2 linked regions of the Agarilytica rhodophyticola genome follow. The protein of the gene in region 1 binds, or shares a complex with, the protein of each later gene. Links are inferred from orthologs where the notes say so. Each region holds a gene or a part of one and is shown on either strand. Other genes may lie near its edges.

What was found.
Region 2: the proteins of uvrD (region 1) and uvrB are in contact, whole or in part, in a crystal structure (PDB 7EGT), measured with the Thermus thermophilus proteins. The link is inferred for Agarilytica rhodophyticola from one-to-one orthologs. Residues at the interface, in WP_096412145.1 of Thermus thermophilus: His654, Arg656, Phe657, Gln666, Asp668, Glu669, Lys680, Arg681, Leu682, Ser683, Lys685, Tyr686, Ala687; in WP_096411307.1 of Thermus thermophilus: Glu23, Leu25, Arg26, Asp27, Gly28, Glu29, Arg30, Phe31, Arg55, Glu326, Asp327, Phe328, Glu379, Ser382, Gln383, His398, Gly400, Arg401.

The regions. Positions count from the first base shown.
Region 1 is NZ_CP020038.1:245,494-254,220, forward strand. Bases 1-2,908 are described here. They hold uvrD (DNA helicase II), read left to right. Parts: upstream 1-315; coding sequence 316-2,502; downstream 2,503-2,908. Other genes in these bases: BVC89_RS01055 (carbohydrate-binding protein), read left to right, coding at 1-186; BVC89_RS01065 (TRAP transporter substrate-binding protein), read left to right, coding at 2,735-2,908. Outside these bases: more of BVC89_RS01065, read left to right, coding at 2,909-3,889; BVC89_RS01070 (TIGR00153 family protein), read left to right, coding at 4,112-4,792; BVC89_RS01075 (inorganic phosphate transporter), read left to right, coding at 4,839-6,113; BVC89_RS01080 (imm11 family protein), read right to left, coding at 6,150-6,755; BVC89_RS01085 (AHH domain-containing protein), read right to left, coding at 6,755-7,366; BVC89_RS01090 (hypothetical protein), read left to right, coding at 7,816-8,247; BVC89_RS01095 (acyl-CoA thioesterase), read right to left, coding at 8,359-8,727. UniProt on the Escherichia coli protein: A helicase with DNA-dependent ATPase activity. Unwinds DNA duplexes with 3'-5' polarity. Translocates on single-stranded DNA with 3'-5' polarity. Initiates unwinding more efficiently from a nicked substrate than double-stranded DNA.
Region 2 is NZ_CP020038.1:4,185,486-4,194,206, reverse strand. Bases 1-2,902 are described here. They hold uvrB (excinuclease ABC subunit UvrB), read left to right. Parts: upstream 1-399; coding sequence 400-2,406; downstream 2,407-2,902. Other genes in these bases: BVC89_RS17585 (metallophosphoesterase family protein), read left to right, coding at 2,412-2,902; rlmKL (bifunctional 23S rRNA (guanine(2069)-N(7))-methyltransferase RlmK/23S rRNA (guanine(2445)-N(2))-methyltransferase RlmL), read left to right, coding at 1-358. In the rest of the region: more of BVC89_RS17585, read left to right, coding at 2,903-3,158; ppnP (pyrimidine/purine nucleoside phosphorylase), read right to left, coding at 3,196-3,480; BVC89_RS17575 (GGDEF domain-containing protein), read right to left, coding at 3,483-4,175; hpf (ribosome hibernation-promoting factor, HPF/YfiA family), read right to left, coding at 4,344-4,661; BVC89_RS17565 (TIGR01777 family oxidoreductase), read left to right, coding at 4,946-5,845; BVC89_RS17560 (DUF503 domain-containing protein), read right to left, coding at 5,864-6,145; BVC89_RS17555 (Hsp20 family protein), read left to right, coding at 6,340-6,810; BVC89_RS17550 (GlxA family transcriptional regulator), read right to left, coding at 6,906-7,910; BVC89_RS17545 (beta-ketoacyl synthase), read left to right, coding at 8,057-8,721. UniProt on the Escherichia coli protein: The UvrABC repair system catalyzes the recognition and processing of DNA lesions. A damage recognition complex composed of 2 UvrA and 2 UvrB subunits scans DNA for abnormalities.

The sequences.
Region 1 (8,727 bases):
ACTATGCGCCTTATACGCAACGGTAACTTTGTTGGTATTTTCAACAATTCTACTTCATCTTCAGAAGCGGGTAATGTAAGCCTGAGTGCAGGTGAACATATTATTGAAGTGTTTGATGAGCTAAATGTTGACGGTGATGATGGCGGCGGCTCGGCCTGCTTTGATATAAGAGTTGCCAATGCTTAATAAAATGTCTAATAAATAGGCACTGCCATTATGTTATTGAACATGACGATAAAAAGCCGGAAATTTTTGCAAGGAAAATGAAATAAAAAAACTGTCAATTTATACAGGCACGTTTGCTACAATGGGCCTATGGATGTTTCAGAACTTATCAACGACTTAAACGATGCGCAACGTCAAGCCGTATGCGCTTCTCCTTCTAACCAATTGGTTCTCGCTGGTGCTGGCAGCGGTAAGACCCGTGTATTGGTGCATCGCATTGCCTGGTTAATTCAAGTGGAGGGTTACTCTCCTCACGAAATTATGGCGGTTACCTTTACCAATAAATCTGCTCGCGAAATGCGTGAGCGTTTGAGCAATATTATTGAAGGCGGCTCAAATCTTGGTACTGGTAACTTGCGGGGTATGTGGGTAGGTACCTTCCACGGTATTGCTCACCGCCTACTAAAGGCCCATTGGAAAGAAGCTAATCTACCTCAGAACTTTCAAATCCTTGATAGTGATGACCAACTTCGGCTTATTAAACGTATTTATCAGGCGCTTAATTTGGATGAGGGACGTTGGCCTTTTAAACAGGCACAGTGGTTTATCAATGCGCAGAAGGATGAAGGAATTCGCCCACAATATATCCAAGAGGGACACGACCCTTTTACCGCCACTATGAAAATGGTGTACAGCGCTTATGAAGAAGCGTGTGAGCGCGGTGGTATGGTAGATTTTGCCGAACTCCTGTTTCGCTCTCACGAGCTCTGGCTTAAAAATCAAGATTTACTCGAACACTATCAAAACCGCTTTAAGTTTTTATTAGTGGACGAATTTCAGGATACCAATACCGTGCAATATGCTTGGCTGCGTGTGCTAGCGGGCAAGCGTTGCCGAGTAACAGCCGTGGGTGATGACGACCAGTCCATTTACGGTTGGCGTGGTGCCAAGATAGAGAATATTCAACAGTTTGAAAAAGATTTTGATCATGTAGAAGTCACCCGCCTCGAGCAAAACTATCGCTCTACTGCTTCCATCTTAAATGCTGCTAACGCAGTGATTGCCAATAACTTTGGGCGTATGGGTAAATCCCTCTGGACTGCTGGAGAAGACGGCGAGCCGATAGACCTCTACTGTGCGTTTAACGAACAAGATGAAGCCCGTTATATTGTTGGTCGTATCAAAAACTGGCTAGATTCCGGTAATAAACTCAGTGATGCTGCTATTTTGTACCGCTCTAATGCTCAGTCACGGGTACTGGAAGAAGATCTTCTTAGAGAAAACATTCCTTACCGAATTTACGGTGGCGTACGCTTTTATGAGCGCTTGGAAATCCGTAATGCACTGGCGTACTTACGTATTATTCTCAGCCGTAATGACGACGCTGCCTTTGAGCGTATTGTTAATACGCCAACCCGAGGCATTGGCAATAAGACCTTAGAAACAGTTCGCCTATTTGCCCGTGAGCAAGGCTCTTCCCTATATGACGCTGCTATTGCTGCAGTTAAAAACTCTGTATTTACCGCGCGCGCGGGTAATGCGCTACAGGGCTTTTTTGATCTTATTGATCAACTGGAAAAAGATATTGTTGATATGTCATTGCCGGAAGCTGTAGATCACGTTATGCACCACAGTGGCTTATTTGAATTTCATAAAATGGAAAAGGGTGAAAGAGGACAAGCGCGAGCCGAAAACTTACAAGAATTAGTTAATGCCTGCCGTGGTTTTCAAGCGGAAGACGATAATATTAGCCCAATGCAAGAATTCCTTGATACTGCAGCCCTTGATGCTGGTGATGGTCAGGCTGATGAATTTGATGATGCTGTGCAAATGATGACTCTACACAGTGCTAAAGGCTTGGAGTTTCCTTTGGTGTTTCTGGCCGGGGTCGAAGAAAATTTATTTCCTCACAAAATGTCTAAAGAAGACCCAGAACGTTTAGAGGAAGAACGGCGCTTGTGTTATGTAGGCATTACTCGCGCCATGGAAAAACTTGTTATCTCTTACGCTGAAAGCCGGCGTATGCACGGCGATGAGCGCTTCAATACAGTATCGCGTTTTGTTAGGGAAATTCCAAAAGAGCTAGTGCAAGAGGTTCGTATTAAATCGACCATCTCGCGTCCAACAAACTATGGTCAAAGCTCATTGCAGGAAGACCCCAGTGATGAATATCCCGGTATGGCACTTGGTCAAAGTGTCAATCATGGCATTTTTGGCGAAGGTGTTATTTTACAGTTTGAAGGTCAGGGCCCCAGTGCCCGTGTGCAGGTTAACTTTGGCGAAAGCGGTATTAAATGGTTGGTGCTGAAATATGCCAAGCTGGAAGCGTTGGGCTGACTTTTGTACTCCGTTCAGTATCTTCGAATTTTTTATTTACATAAAAATAATGCTCAATAGGCTACAAGCAATTACCATAACTATACTGCTAGATGCAATGTAACTCGTTTACAGTTTACCTTAAGCCTATTAACTCGCTGGTTTAATAGATAGTATTGTGTATTCATATACGGGTGGGTAGCTTAGCTCTGAGTGCTTAACTACTCTGTGTCATTATTAATAATAAAGATAAATGAAAATGCAAACACGCTATACCCCTTGGTGGATGCCCACCGTTATTGTGCTTCTTATTGCTGCGTGCGCAATTTTATTTGCGTTGCTAGTTTTCAAATCGGCAAGTACTCATACATCCTCAGGAAATACTGTTAGTGAGGCATCAAATCAGCAGACTTTTCGTTGGAAGCTGGTCACCACATGGCCCAAACGATTCCCCGGTTTAGGCCTGGCGCCAGAGAATTTTGCCGAGCTAGTGCGGGATATGAGTAATGGGCGTTTAGTGGTTGAAGTCCATGGGGCAAATGAAATTGTTCCCGCACTCGGTGTTTTTGGTGCCGTATCCTCGGGTAGTGTGGAAATGGGCCATGGCGCTGCCTACTACTGGAAGGGGAAAATTCTTGCTGCGCCCTTTTTTACATCTGTCCCCTTCGGTATGAACGTGCAAGAATTTAATGGTTGGCTGCATTATGGTGGTGGCATGGCGCTGTGGCGTGAAATATACGAGCCTTTCAATTTGGTGCCCTTTGCTGGTGGTAATACGGGGGTGCAAATGGGGGGCTGGTTTAATAAAGAGATTCGCTCCATTGAGGATTTACGCGGCCTAAAAATGCGTATACCAGGCCTGGGTGGCGAAGTGTTTAGCAAAGCGGGTGGTGTTGCTGTCAATATTCCTGGAGGTGAGCTGTACACCTCTTTGCAATCGGGTGTTATCGATGCCACTGAGTGGGTAGGGCCATATAATGACTTGGCTTTTGGCTTTCATGAAATTGCCAAATATTACTATTACCCTGGTTGGCACGAGCCAGGCCCAATGCTTGAATTCATCGTTAATAAAGATGCTTATGCATCGTTGCCAGAAGATTTACAAAAAATAGTGGAGGTTGCGACCAGGGCTGTTAATCAAGATATGCTCGACGAGTATACGGCTCGCAACAATGGTGCGCTAGATGAGTTGGTGAACACTCACAACGTGGAGGTGCGCCAGTTCCCGGAAGATGTATTGACACATTTAGAGAAGCTCGCCTGGGAGTTGTATGCTCAGCTAGCTCAGGAAGATCCCGTTTTTAATAAGGTATATACCTCCTACAAAAACTATATGAAGGGCGCTTTGCTTTACCATCGTATTAGTGAAGATGCCTATTATCGTGTGCGCAATAGCCCACCCGATTAGAGCACCGCAAATAATAAAATATTCAGGCTAGAGTCTGTTGTGGTTAGCAAGCCCTAAGCCTTAATCGAACCGTTGATAAAGATGGCTCAAGATTCCTTTGACAATAAGGTGAAAATGGGTGACGCTACCGCCAATTTTGCAACGGTAGCGATCTGTGACCATTTATTCGTCATTTGTATCGTGAAATAGATAAATATCAGCTTTGTTATAGCGGAATACTCTATTATGATCAAAAATCCCCTTGCTGAGTTATTTGGCAAATCTCCAATAAAGCCTCTGCAAGAGCATATGGAAGTTTCGGCATCTGCTGCCGATGAATTAGAGCTTTTTTTTAAAACCGTTATCAAAGGCGATTGGGAAAAAGCCGACGCGATATATAATAATATTCGCAATATTGAAAACAATGCAGATGATCTCAAAAAAGACTTGCGCCTGCACCTACCCAAAAATCTATTTTTACCTGTGCCCAGGAGTGATCTCCTCGATCTATTGACTAAGCAGGACAAAATTGCCAATACGGCAAAAGATATTGCAGGTTTGGCTCTTGGCAGAAAAATGCGCTTTCCCGAAAGTATGCAGCCTCTGCTACTTGAATTCCTTTCTATTTGTATCGCCAATGTTCATCAGGCTCTTAAGGCTATCGAAGAGCTAGATTCCCTACTTGAATCTGGCTTTAGCGGCCATGAACTGGAGCTGGTTGAACGCTTAGTAGATGAACTCAATGCACTAGAACGTAAAGCTGATGAGTACGAAGTATCTATACGTGCACAACTTTATGACTTAGAGAGCAGCTTACCTCCTGTTGATGTGATGTTTATTTATCGCATTATTGAGTCGATAGGAGATCTTGCTGATCGATCGCAAAAAGTCGGCAGTCGTTTACTGGTATTACTCGCACGCTAACAAGCACTTTATAGATAATCTTTTACACATCTTATCAGGATAATTTATGTCTGTATTAGCCGACTATGGCACAATTTTAATTGTTATGGCCTGTCTTTTTGGCTTGTTTATGGCTTGGGGAGTGGGCGCCAACGATGTCGCAAATGCCATGGGTACATCTGTTGGTTCTGGAGCTCTTACTATCCGCCAGGCAATTTTTATTGCCATGATCTTCGAATTTCTAGGCGCCTACCTTGCTGGCGGTGAAGTTACTTCTACTATACGCAAAGGGATTATTGATCCCGCTTTAATGGCGGATACGCCGGAGTATTTAGTCTATGGAATGCTCGCTGCACTGCTTGCAGCGGGAACCTGGTTATTAGTAGCAAGTATTATGGGGTGGCCGGTGTCCACTACCCACTCCATTGTCGGCGCTATTGTGGGTTTTGCTGCCGTAGGCATCTCTATGGACGCTGTCGAATGGGCTAAAGTGGGCAAGATCGTCGCCAGTTGGGTAGTCTCGCCAGTGTTGGCGGGCTCTATATCTTTTGGCCTTTTTATCAGTGTACAAAAGTTGATCTTCGATACTGATGCACCTCTTGAGAATGCCAAGCGCTATATTCCCTTTTATATGTTTAGTGTGGGCTTTCTAATTGCCATGGTAACCATGTTAAAGGGACTTAAACATGTACTTAAGGATGCTCATATCAACATAGGTTTTTTTGAGTCTGGAATTATTGCCGTTGTTATTGGCTGCGTGGTTGCCGGTGTTGGCATTGCTTTACTGCGCCGAGTCAAAATGGAAGATGAGTCGGCAGTTGCCAACAAGTTCGATAACGTTGAAAAAGTATTCGCCATCTTAATGATTTTCACTGCCTGTGCTATGGCATTTGCACACGGATCCAATGATGTTGCTAACGCTGTTGGCCCTCTGGCTGCTGTCGTCGGTATTGTAAAGTCAGGTGCTGTAGCTTCAAAAACTACAATGCCAGCTTGGATTTTATTGGTAGGTGGTATCGGTATTGTTGTGGGTCTTGCCACCTATGGCTTTAAAGTAATGGCCACTATCGGCAAGAAGATAACCGAACTTACCCCAAGCCGAGGGTTTGCTGCAGAACTAGGAGCGGCTGCCACAGTGGTGTTAGCTTCTGGTTTCGGTTTGCCGATTTCCACAACTCACACTCTTGTGGGAGCTGTGCTCGGTGTTGGTTTGGCCCGAGGCATAGGAGCTTTGAACCTTAAAGTTATCGGCTCAATCTTCCTATCCTGGCTCGTCACCCTCCCTGCTGGTGCAGGCCTAGCTATTGTCTTCTTTTTTGTTTTGAAAGGTATTTTTAGTTAATTTAGCTAGGGTCAATAGGTCCTTGTATGTCTCTAACTAGTGTCCTTTTGGTTTTGATGTATTTCCTGTTGGATCTGGTGGGAAAATATTTCCAAGATCATTGCCAAAGGTGACGCCAGTTAGAGAATGCTTTTCGACAAGCTCTTTAAACTCCTGATCACAGTAAACGCCCATATAATTATCAAATTCAGTTTTAAAAATATGGCAACCCTCTAATTTATCCTCGTGAAAAAATAAAGATTGGATATCGCCAACGTTATTTTTTATGCTCAACTTCTTATTAAGTCCTGCTGAATCCTCAGCTAATATTAATGGATTAAAGATAAAGCCATTTTTGTTATTGCCATAGTTCACAGATAAAAGTTCACCTTTATTTTCAAGTATAGGACTTAAAATTTCTGCAGCCTCAGAACTTAGAAAGAGACGGCCAAAATTATGATGAATATCAGGAATAGGTTTGTTGTTCCTGTTACTTATTACGTCAACAAATGATACGTTCAACGGTTTCCAAACTTGCTTTAAACTTATTGGCGTTGGGTCAGCCTGTATAAGGTAATTGTCACCAAGCTTTTGGTCGATTTCGTCATCATCAAACACGAGTGATAAAAAACTATATTCGTCAGAATGTATAACATATAGCATTAGAATGCTCCGTGCTTAGTATGAGCGGATAACATTATTTCAGGTGGATACGAACCGCTTTGTAGCGCAAAAGCTGATCGGACTAATGCTAAATCCAAATCTCTTGTCGTCTTGATTGTTGCCAAGTTAATTTTAGTAGAAAGCCATCGATAGTACTGAAAGCGATGTATTCTGCTATGTGGTACAGCGTTATTCAATCGTCCCGGCATTTTTCGTACCGCCTCTGTGTTTTTTGGTAGCCAACAACCATTAACAAAATCATCTATGCGACGCCCTCGCTTTGCCATTACAAGTCGTAGTACTGCTGCTTTGGCATGTCCCCCTGATATCATAGCATGGGCGTGACATAGTGGATGTGGCCTTGGGTCACCCATAGCTGCCATATATTGCCCTAGCAGTGCAGAATCATGTTGCTCTGCCTTTAATTCTGCTATTGACATACTAGCAGCACCGTCTCTATACAGCTCAATTCGCTCTTCGACTTGAGCTGTAACATACACGTTTAAAAGATCGCTCTCACTTAGTTTTTTATCATTATTAATTATTTGATGAATCTTACGTTCTGTCTTCGATTGCAGTGCATAGGGAATATTTTTTCTTGGTACAGGCATACAATTTTTTCCTCTAAAATTAGATCAAAAAAATTCAATGAAAGAACTAAAGCTGTTTATTTTAATCTAGTTAAAACAAATTTTAAAAAGTTAAATAAACTAAGGTATCACAAAGCTCAATAACGGTATAAATTTTTCACGCAGGTATCTACAAATAGGAGTACATTGGATACTCAGCGAAAAGAAATTGATGTTAAGGTGAGGCTGGCAACCTCAAAATAGCTTAGACATGAAAGGCTGTAAATTGTGGCTATGTATATTGGTGCTTAAGCATAGAATGACTTTTCTTACTTTTTATTGACGTAATAGACTGGTCATTGAAGTATGGGGCGACTGGCAAAATACTGAGTTCATTTTTATGCCTAACCATTTATATACTGGGACTTTAAAAAATTAACAAATAGCTATTTTTTCAGCTACTACCATTTACCAATTAAAAGGATAAAAAAATGTTTAAAAAATTATTAACTGGATTGTTTTACCTCATAAGTTTCAACGCCTTCTCGGGGGAAGTATTTGTACCTAAGTTTACTCATACATCAACTGGAAGTTGGTGTACTACAGTGAGTAACGTAAGTAACATAAATGTTGATGTGACGGTAAGTGCATATATTAGCACTGGGGCTTTATACACTGGCTCTTCTGTAAATAATGGAATACCTAGCCAATTTAACACTCCTTTTAAATTGCAACCTAATCAAACAACTTTACTTTGTGCAAAGAATGTCCCCGGAAGTTCTCAGCACGGCTATGCAAAGATCAAGAGTGAACCAACAGACCCCCAAGCAATAGGTCACAACAGTTTCGTCATCGCCAGTGCTTACTGGGTGTCCGGTAACTTTCTTATGAATATCCCAGTGAATTCTGGTAACCCGTTCTAGTTAGCTAACAAACACATCAAACGGAAAATTAATGTTGATAAACCGAAATGCATAACGAGTTTATCATGATGGGATGCCTACTACGTAGGCGTTCTATGTTGTATCTTCCTGCTAGCCCTTAGGTAAGCAGCGAGTTCTGCCGTGATCGTCGATGGCGACATATATAAAGTCACCTTCGGTCACCTTATGCAGGTTGTCGTCGTCGGATTTTATCCAGACGTCTACAAGTACTTTAATAGAAGAGCGCCCTATCTCGACGATCTCACAATAGCAACTTACCGCACAGCCTACGGGAATCGGGCAGAGAAATGCTAGGCTCCCTACGGCCACAGTAGTAACACGTCCTTTGGCGATTTCGCGAGCAGCGATCGCGCCGGCTATGTCCATTTGCGACAACAGCCAGCCGCCATAAATATCACCATCTGCGTTAGTATCACGGGGCATGGTGTGAGTCTTTAAAACCAGTTGCCCATTAGGTAC
Region 2 (8,721 bases), 3.9 Mb from region 1 along the record:
TGAGAAGAATAATATTAATAGCCAGCGTCATAGCCTAGTGCGGGCTGACTGTATACAGTGGTTGCAGCAGTGTCGAGAAGGTTTTGACTTAATTATGTTAGACCCGCCAACTTTTTCTAATTCCAAAAAAACTTCAACAGTATTGGACGTGCAGCGAGATCATATGACATTAATTAATCGCTGTATGGAACTATTGACCCCGAAGGGTACACTTTATTTTTCTACTAATCTGAGAACTTTTAAAATAGATAATACAATTATCCAGCGATATAAAGTAGAAGATATTACTATGGATACACTAGATCCAGATTTTGAACGTAATACAAAAATACATAAGTGTTGGAAATTTCAACATTAGCGTTTGTTAACCCTTGATACTCAATATTGGTTAAACATCATATGTCGAAGCTATTTAACATCAAAAGTAAGTACAGTCCTGCAGGTGATCAGCCGACTGCAATAGATGGTTTGGTGCAAGGCTTGGATGCCGGTCTTGCCCACCAGACATTATTAGGGGTGACAGGTTCAGGTAAAACTTTCACCATTGCTAATGTTATACAAAAAGTACAGCGTCCCACTATTGTCATGGCCCATAATAAAACGCTTGCAGCGCAACTTTATGGAGAATTACGGGAGTTTTTTCCCGATAACTCGGTTGAGTACTTTGTTTCTTACTATGACTACTATCAACCGGAAGCCTATGTGCCATCTTCAGATACATTTATCGATAAAGATGCATCGGTAAATGAACATATCGAACAGATGCGTTTGTCGGCTACCAAGGCTCTTATGGAGCGCAAGGACTCTATAGTGGTGGCGACGGTGTCGGCTATTTACGGTTTGGGCGATCCTCAATCGTATATGAAGATGATGCTACATGTGGTGCGAGGTGATGCTTTGGATCAGCGCCAAATTTTGCGTCGCCTCGCCGAGTTACAGTATGAGCGCAATGAGACAGACTTTCGTCGTGGCACCTATCGCGTGAGGGGGGATGTGATCGATGTCTTTCCCGCAGATTCCAGTGCCGAAGCCATGCGCATTGAATTATTTGATGATGAAGTAGAACAGATTTCTATCTTTGATCCGCTCACAGGTGAAGTTTTTCAAAAGGTACCACGCTACACTATTTATCCAAAGACCCACTACGTCACTCCTCGTGAACGTATATTAGAAGCTATCGATGGCATTAAAGATGAATTAAAAGAACGTCTAAAACAATTACGCTCAATTGATAAGTTGGTAGAAGCCCAAAGGCTGGAGCAGCGTGCTAAATACGACTTAGAAATGATGCAAGAGTTGGGATATTGTACCGGCATTGAAAACTATTCCCGTTATTTATCTGGTCGGGAAAGTGGTGAGCCACCACCTACATTATTTGACTATCTGCCTGCAGATGCTCTGCTAGTATTAGATGAGTCTCACGTTACCGTGCCGCAGATTGGCGCTATGTATAAAGGTGACCGTTCCCGTAAGGAAACTTTAGTTGAATATGGCTTTCGTCTTCCTTCTGCTTTAGATAATCGCCCTTTACGCTTTGATGAATGGGAACGTTTAGCTCCGCAAATGATTTTTGTTTCGGCAACACCTGGCAAATATGAGGAAGAACATCAGGGGCAGGTCATCGAGCAAGTTGTTCGCCCCACAGGATTACTCGATCCTATTGTCGAAATCCGCTCCGCGCAAACACAGGTTGACGATTGCTTGTCGGAGATAAGTCGTTGTGTCGCGGCAGACGAGCGAGTATTAATTACCGTGTTAACAAAACGCATGGCGGAAGATCTTACCGAGTATTTAATGGAACACGGAACACGAGTGCGTTATTTGCATTCAGACATTGATACGGTTGAGCGGGTGGAAATTATCCGTGATTTGAGAATAGGTGAATTTGATGTATTGGTGGGAATAAACTTGTTACGTGAAGGCCTGGATATGCCCGAGGTATCACTCGTAGCAATTTTTGATGCGGACAAGGAAGGCTTTTTGCGTTCGGATCGTTCGCTTATTCAGACCATCGGTCGAGCTGCCCGGAATGTTAACGGCAAAGCGATTTTGTACGCCGATAGAGTGACCGATTCAATGCAGCGTGCGATCGACGAAACTGAGCGCCGCCGCAGCAAACAAACGGCTTTTAATGAGCAACATGGCATTGTGCCTAAAGGCATTAAAAAGTCTGTGGCTGATATTATGGAGGGCGCCAGAGCACCAGGGGCGAAGGCAGGCAACAAGAAACGTAAGGTGGCAGAAAAAACTCGCGATTACGCGCTAGATGTTCCGGATGGTAAATCTCCATGGGAGCATATTGAAGCCTTGGAAAAAGAAATGTTTGCTGCAGCTAAAGATTTGGATTTTGAAAAAGCCGCGGATCTTAGAGATCGTATTCAACAATTAAAAACTCAGGTAATGTAAGATCGATGAAAATTGCAGTACTGTCAGACATTCATAGCAATATTTATGCGTTACGCGCAGTTATGGATGATGTGCTTTGTCGCAAAGTGGATGCTATGTTTAATCTTGGTGATATTCTTTACGGCCCGATCGCACCCCAGGAAACTTTCGAGTACTTGCAGCAGTTTGATTTTATTACTATCGCGGGTAATCAGGATCGACAGATTTTTGATGCTTCTCAAAAAGATATTGATGCTAATCCAACACTCAAATTTATTTTTGATGACCTTAATGATCAAGCCGTCGCTTGGATGCGTGCGTTACCGAAAGATCGACAGTTTTCTAAAGAGGTATATTGCTGTCATGGTACTCCGACGAGTGATCTGATTTATCTTTTGGAAGATGTGCAAAGTGGTCAGCCTCAGCTACGCCCGGAGCAGGAAATTAGTGAGTATCTTGCGGGTCAAAAATCAGAGATTATTTTATGTGGTCATACCCACATCCCTCGCGTGGTGCAATTACAAACGGGGCAAACCATTGTTAATCCAGGCAGCGTCGGCTTGCCCGCTTATAGCGATGAATTGCCATGCCAGCATATGATGGAAACGTATAGCAGTATGGCTTCTTACGCTATTTTAGAAAAAACAGCCGCGCAAAAATGGAAAGTGGAGCTAGTTAAAGTTCCCTACGATGTCGCTCCAGCAGTAGATCTTGCGCTTAGTCATGGCCGAGAAGACTGGGCCTTTGCACTCAGTAGCGGGCGTGCTGTTTGATTGCAAACAGGAGTAATTAAATTACTGTTAACCGGACCTAGCGAATATATTGGCAGAGATATGCCACATCGATGTCAAGTTTTAGCTCGAAGGATTGATGTGCTTCGACCTCGAACACCTGGCCTTCAATAAAGGTGTGCCAACTATCATTCTGTGGTAACTTGACCTGACATTCTCCTGAGACGATAGTCATAATTTCTTTACAGTCTGTGGTAAAGCGATACTCTCCCGCTTCCATGACGCCTACAGTTGCCGGTAATGTCCTAGTTGTTAGTGTTATGGATTTAACCTTACCGTCAAAGTACTCATTTACATCTGGCATTTTCACTCCTCGCTATCGTCTGATAATTGATTGAACAGGGCATCTTTTTCGCTTTGTGTCACTTCAGATTTTATTGCAGCTTTCTCTGAGGCGTGATGAATGCGATTACGACCTAGTTGTTTAGCTTTATATAGCTGTTGGTCTGCTCCGTCAATAAAGTCATCGAGACTTCTATTTTGTTTGCGAGTGAAGGAGTCGATGCCTGCACTTATGGTAATAGCTAAATTGTGTTCATGATCTATAAAGGGCGTTTCTTCAATTTTCTTTCTTATACGTTCAGCTACCTGAATACCAATTAAAATAGGAGTGGAGGGGAGTATTACGGCAAACTCTTCGCCACCATAGCGGCAAGGGATATCAATTTTTCTCACTTCCGTTTTTATTAACGATGCGAGATGTATTAAAACTTTATCGCCTACCACATGGCCATAATTATCATTAACCCTTTTAAAATGATCTACATCGAGAATGATAAAGGTTGTGGGCTGATGGCTGCGATAAGTTCGCTCCATCTCTTGCTCTAAAGTAAAGCGCAAATGGCGAACATTAAATAAGCCGGTAAGAGGATCAGTGCTAACCTGCTGCTTGAGTTGTTGAATTTCTTGTTTTAAAGCCGCAATTGTTTCGTCGATGGGACAGCTGGCATTGCCCAATGGACAGCCCGATATTTTTTCTGGTGTGTTGTTTGTCCCCAATTGCTGCAAACCTAACGCTGATATTTATATATTTATTACTATAGCGTTAAAGATGGGAGTGTTCCAGCGCAACCTCTAAGAAGGGACGGAACCCTTGCTTAGAGGGGCTTATTCGCGGGTGGCGAATATTGGGATATGATTAATTAGACTATTCGTACTTAATAAATATTAATGACGGGTGTCTTTTCTTTTCGCAGAAGCTTCTTTTAATCTCCTTTCTAATGCAGAGAACGCATTTCTGACAGCGATATGCACAGATGGATCGTCTTGAGATACAGTAATGGGAGAGCCTTTTACTCCCAGCTCAATAGACGCTCGGAACAACTTGCCTTTGTGCTTGTGTTTGTGAGGGGCGTCTAATACAACGCGGCTATGAATGATAGAATCAGAGAATCTGTGGAGTTTTTCGATCTTTTTATAGATGATGTCATTTAGTGCAGGTGACGCATCGAAATCGCGATATACAACGTCTGCATTAGCCTTCATAATAGGCTTACCTCCATTATTTGCCGTTCAATTTACTAGCGTATTCCTAAACGAAAATCGTCTAGAAAAGTAAAGCTAGCTTCTCAAAATCAAGTGCTTAAAATAATGTGGCCACACTCCTATATTGACTTCTGTAATAAAAATTTCAAGGACTTTTTAAGAATATTATGATTTTTTTTTTGCGAAAACGGGTATAAGCAGGAAGAAGACTGTTTTTTCTATGGTTAATACCTCGAGTGCTTTGCATATGAGTACTCTTAATATCGACGAAAATAGGCGTAAAGATGAGTAATGTTTTCAATAAAGTACTTTTTTTGACCGGTGGCACAGGCTTTATTGGCACCGAATTAAGCAAAGCCTGGTTGTCTCGCTCGGATAGACATAAGGTAGTCATTCAAAGTCGTCATCCCGAAAAAAAGCGATCAAATGAGAAAATTAGCTATGTTTTAAACTATGCGGATATAGAGGAGCCTGTGTTTGCTCTAGTAAATCTGGCAGGGGCGCCGATTGCGGATAAACGTTGGTCACAATCAAGAAAACAAGAGCTGGAAAACAGTCGCATCACTTTGACGCGTGATTTGATTGAGCAGGTAAAAAAGGAAGAACAGTGTCCGCATGTGTTTATCAATGCTTCTGCTATCGGTTTTTATGGCTTAGGTGATGAGGATAAAGATGAGGCCTGCGAAGTGGGTGTAGGTTATGCCGCCAGTTTGTGTCAACGCTGGGAGTTGGAAGCCAATGAAATTGCAGAGTTTACACGTTTAGCCATTGCGCGCCTGGGGGTTGTTATTGGACACGGTGGTGTCTTGAAAAAACTATTGCCCATTTACCGCATGGGGTTAGGGGGAGCTATAGGTGACGGTAGCCAGTGGTTCTCATGGATTCATATGGATGATGTTGTAAATGCCATTTTACATATTATCGATAATAAACACATGAGTGGCATTTACAATCTCTCTTCCCCTAATCCTGTGCAACAGCGCGATTTTGCTTCAACTTTGGGAAAAACTTTGAGGCGACCGACGATTATTCCTACTCCTAGCTTTTTGCTATCTATTGGTTTGGGGGATATGGCGCGAGAACTTTTGCTTGGTGGGCAAAAAGTACTCCCAACGCGTTTACAGCAAGCAGGTTATCACTTTCAACATCAGTATCTTGATGGCGCTCTTGCAGCAAGTGTTTAGGGCCTGTCGCCGCTTATTTTAGACCCACTCAATTTTGTGGTGGGTCAGTTCAGCGTCGATGCTACTTTCACAGTAGTCGATTATTTTTGACAAAATAGATTCTACCGTTTTCTTATCGTTTGCCGCGCAAACAAAAGATAACTCAGCTCTTTGCTTTGAGTCTAGCGTGCCACTTTCGCATACGGCCAGGTTTTTGTTAGAACCATATTTATCTCTCAAGCCGCCGATCCTATGGCGTTTCTCTTTTAGCGATAAACAACCATGTAAATAAAATTTGATTTCTAATATAGCGATAAACATTTTTTAATTTTTTTCTTGAAAAACTCTAGATCGACACCATGTTAAGAAATGAGCCTGCTCAATGAGAGGTTTACTAAAACACTTATGTTTCTAGTTATCTTTCTAAAAACATAAGTAAATTCTAATGTATTTACTGACTTGATCATAGTGATAAGTCGCAAACTAAATTATTGCTCTTAATGAGGATATTGATTATGAGAGAATTTGATTTTTCCCCACTTTACCGTTCTGCCATTGGCTTTGATCGTATTGCCAGCTTGCTTGACAATATTAGCCGTACCGAACAAGGGCAGACATCCTATCCCCCCTACAATATTGAATTAATAGGTGAGGATGAATACCGAATCACAATGGCTGTTGCGGGTTTTACCGAGTCTGAACTCAATATTGAGATTAAGCAAAATAATTTGACCGTGACAGGCAAGAAAGAAAGCGCTAATAGAAATCAGCAGTTTTTGCATCAAGGTATTGCTGCAAGAAATTTCGAGAGACGCTTTCAGTTAGCAGATTATGTACGTGTTGAAAACGCAAGTATGGAAAATGGTTTGCTGCATATAGATTTAGTGCGAGAGATACCTGAAGCTATGAAACCACGAACAATTGCGATTAACAGTACTGATAAAAAGTCAGCATTTATCGAGAAAACAGCTGAAAAGGTTGCTTAACTTTTAATGCTTGAGTTAAGTATGGGGCTTGAGCCTCATACTTAACCAAAGATTATTCCGAAATATACAATGCAATTTTTGTTATTATTTTATTGTTAATTATTAAGGGTAAATAATTTAGCTCTAACCGTAGTGCGATATTGTCCAGGCGTAGTGCCGTGATGTTTTTTAAATAGCGTATTAAAATGTGCGATATCGTGATAGCCCACTTTATACATCATCTCGCTAATGGACAGGTTGGTGGTCTGTAGTAAATCTTTGGCAATTTCCATGCGAATTTTCTGTAAGTAGTTGAGCGGTGAAATGCCAGTTGCATTTTTAAATCGCCTATTAAAAGTCCTTATACTCATACCAAATTGCTTCGCCAGATCTTGCATTTTTACGTCTTTTGAATGGTTGTCGTTAAGCCACGTTTGCATGCGTACAATATCTTCATCTGGATGTGCTTTAACAATTTCTTGATAAAAGACTGAGCTGTCATAAGCACGCCGTATTTCATGAAAAAAATGACGTTCTACGTTACTCGCCACGTCTGGTGAAAAATGACGTTGAATAAAATGTATCGTTAAATCTGCTAAGGAGTTAATACTGCCAGCACAAAATAGATTATCAGCCTGAGTGATGAAATACTCTTGTTTTAAATTGACTTTGGGGTAGCGCTTTTTAAATTGATCAAAGTAATGCCAATGGGTTGTGGCAGCCTTATTATCCAGTAGTCCTGCTTCTGCCATTAAATAGCAACCGGTGCCAACGCCCGCAATAAGTACTCCTTTTTTTGCCTGTTGGCGAAGCCAAGGTAATAGAGCTGCATTCTGTGCAAGCACAGGCCGAGGGTTACGCCATAGCGCAGGTAAGTAAATGATGTCGCTGTTGTTGATGTCCAATGCCGAAGCATCTGGTGTAAAAACTAATCCCGTGTGTGTCTTGACCGGCTCACCATCCAATGATGCTAGTTTGATATTTAAGGTCGCTTGCCCTGCACGCATATTTTTGGGTGTTTCAGAATAAGCTTGTGCTTGTGCCGCCTTCAACTGCTCAAGAGGTAGAGAGACGCTAGTGGCTAGCATTTGGCGGCACAAGATAAATGTGATGTTGAGCATATCTTATCTACTTACTGCAGTGATTATGTTAATGGTGGCCAATATACCATGGTTTTTTGGCTTAAATCCCAAGGTTTTAATCATTCTGCTTCATTACACTGTTGCAAAAAATACACATTGGCGCAAAGACATCTAGGGGATTCGTAATGTCTAAATTACCAGTAATTGTTGGGTTCGGCGGTTTTAACGCTGCCGGTCGTAGTTCCGGCCATCAAGCCTATTGCCGTATGATTTTAGAGAGCTTAGATGTGGGTGCACGGCAAAAAACCTTGTCTGGTTTAGCGAACATGATGGGTTTGGATAATGCCTGTGCTGAACAAGTAGAACAGGGTACTTTGATTCGTAAGATTGAACCAAGCTATTTTGATGCTGATAACACACCATTGGCTAAGCGCTATATGTTGCCTGGTTCGGCAGCGAAACCTGTGGAGTTTGAGGTGTCTCGTCGTCAGTTGCCAACACGAATCCCCGGTAATTGGCAGGTGCAGCCCCTTGATGAAGAGGGGCGAAATTATAAAGTGAGTATCCTCGATAATCAGGAAGTTAAAATAGACACCTATGAGTCTATCGCTGTAAAAGCCGCTGGCCAACTTCCCTCAGGTTTTGATCCAGCGGCACAATACCGCTCGAAAAATCATCCTCGTGGTTTGCAAATGGCTGTTTTAGGTGCCTCCGATGCGGTTAAATCCATGGGGATCCAGTGGCAGGATATCACTTCACGAATTTCACCAGATCAGATCTCAGTATATAGTTCAAGCCTGATGAGTCAGCTTGATAATAATGGTTTTGGTGGCTTGTTTAATGGTCGCAG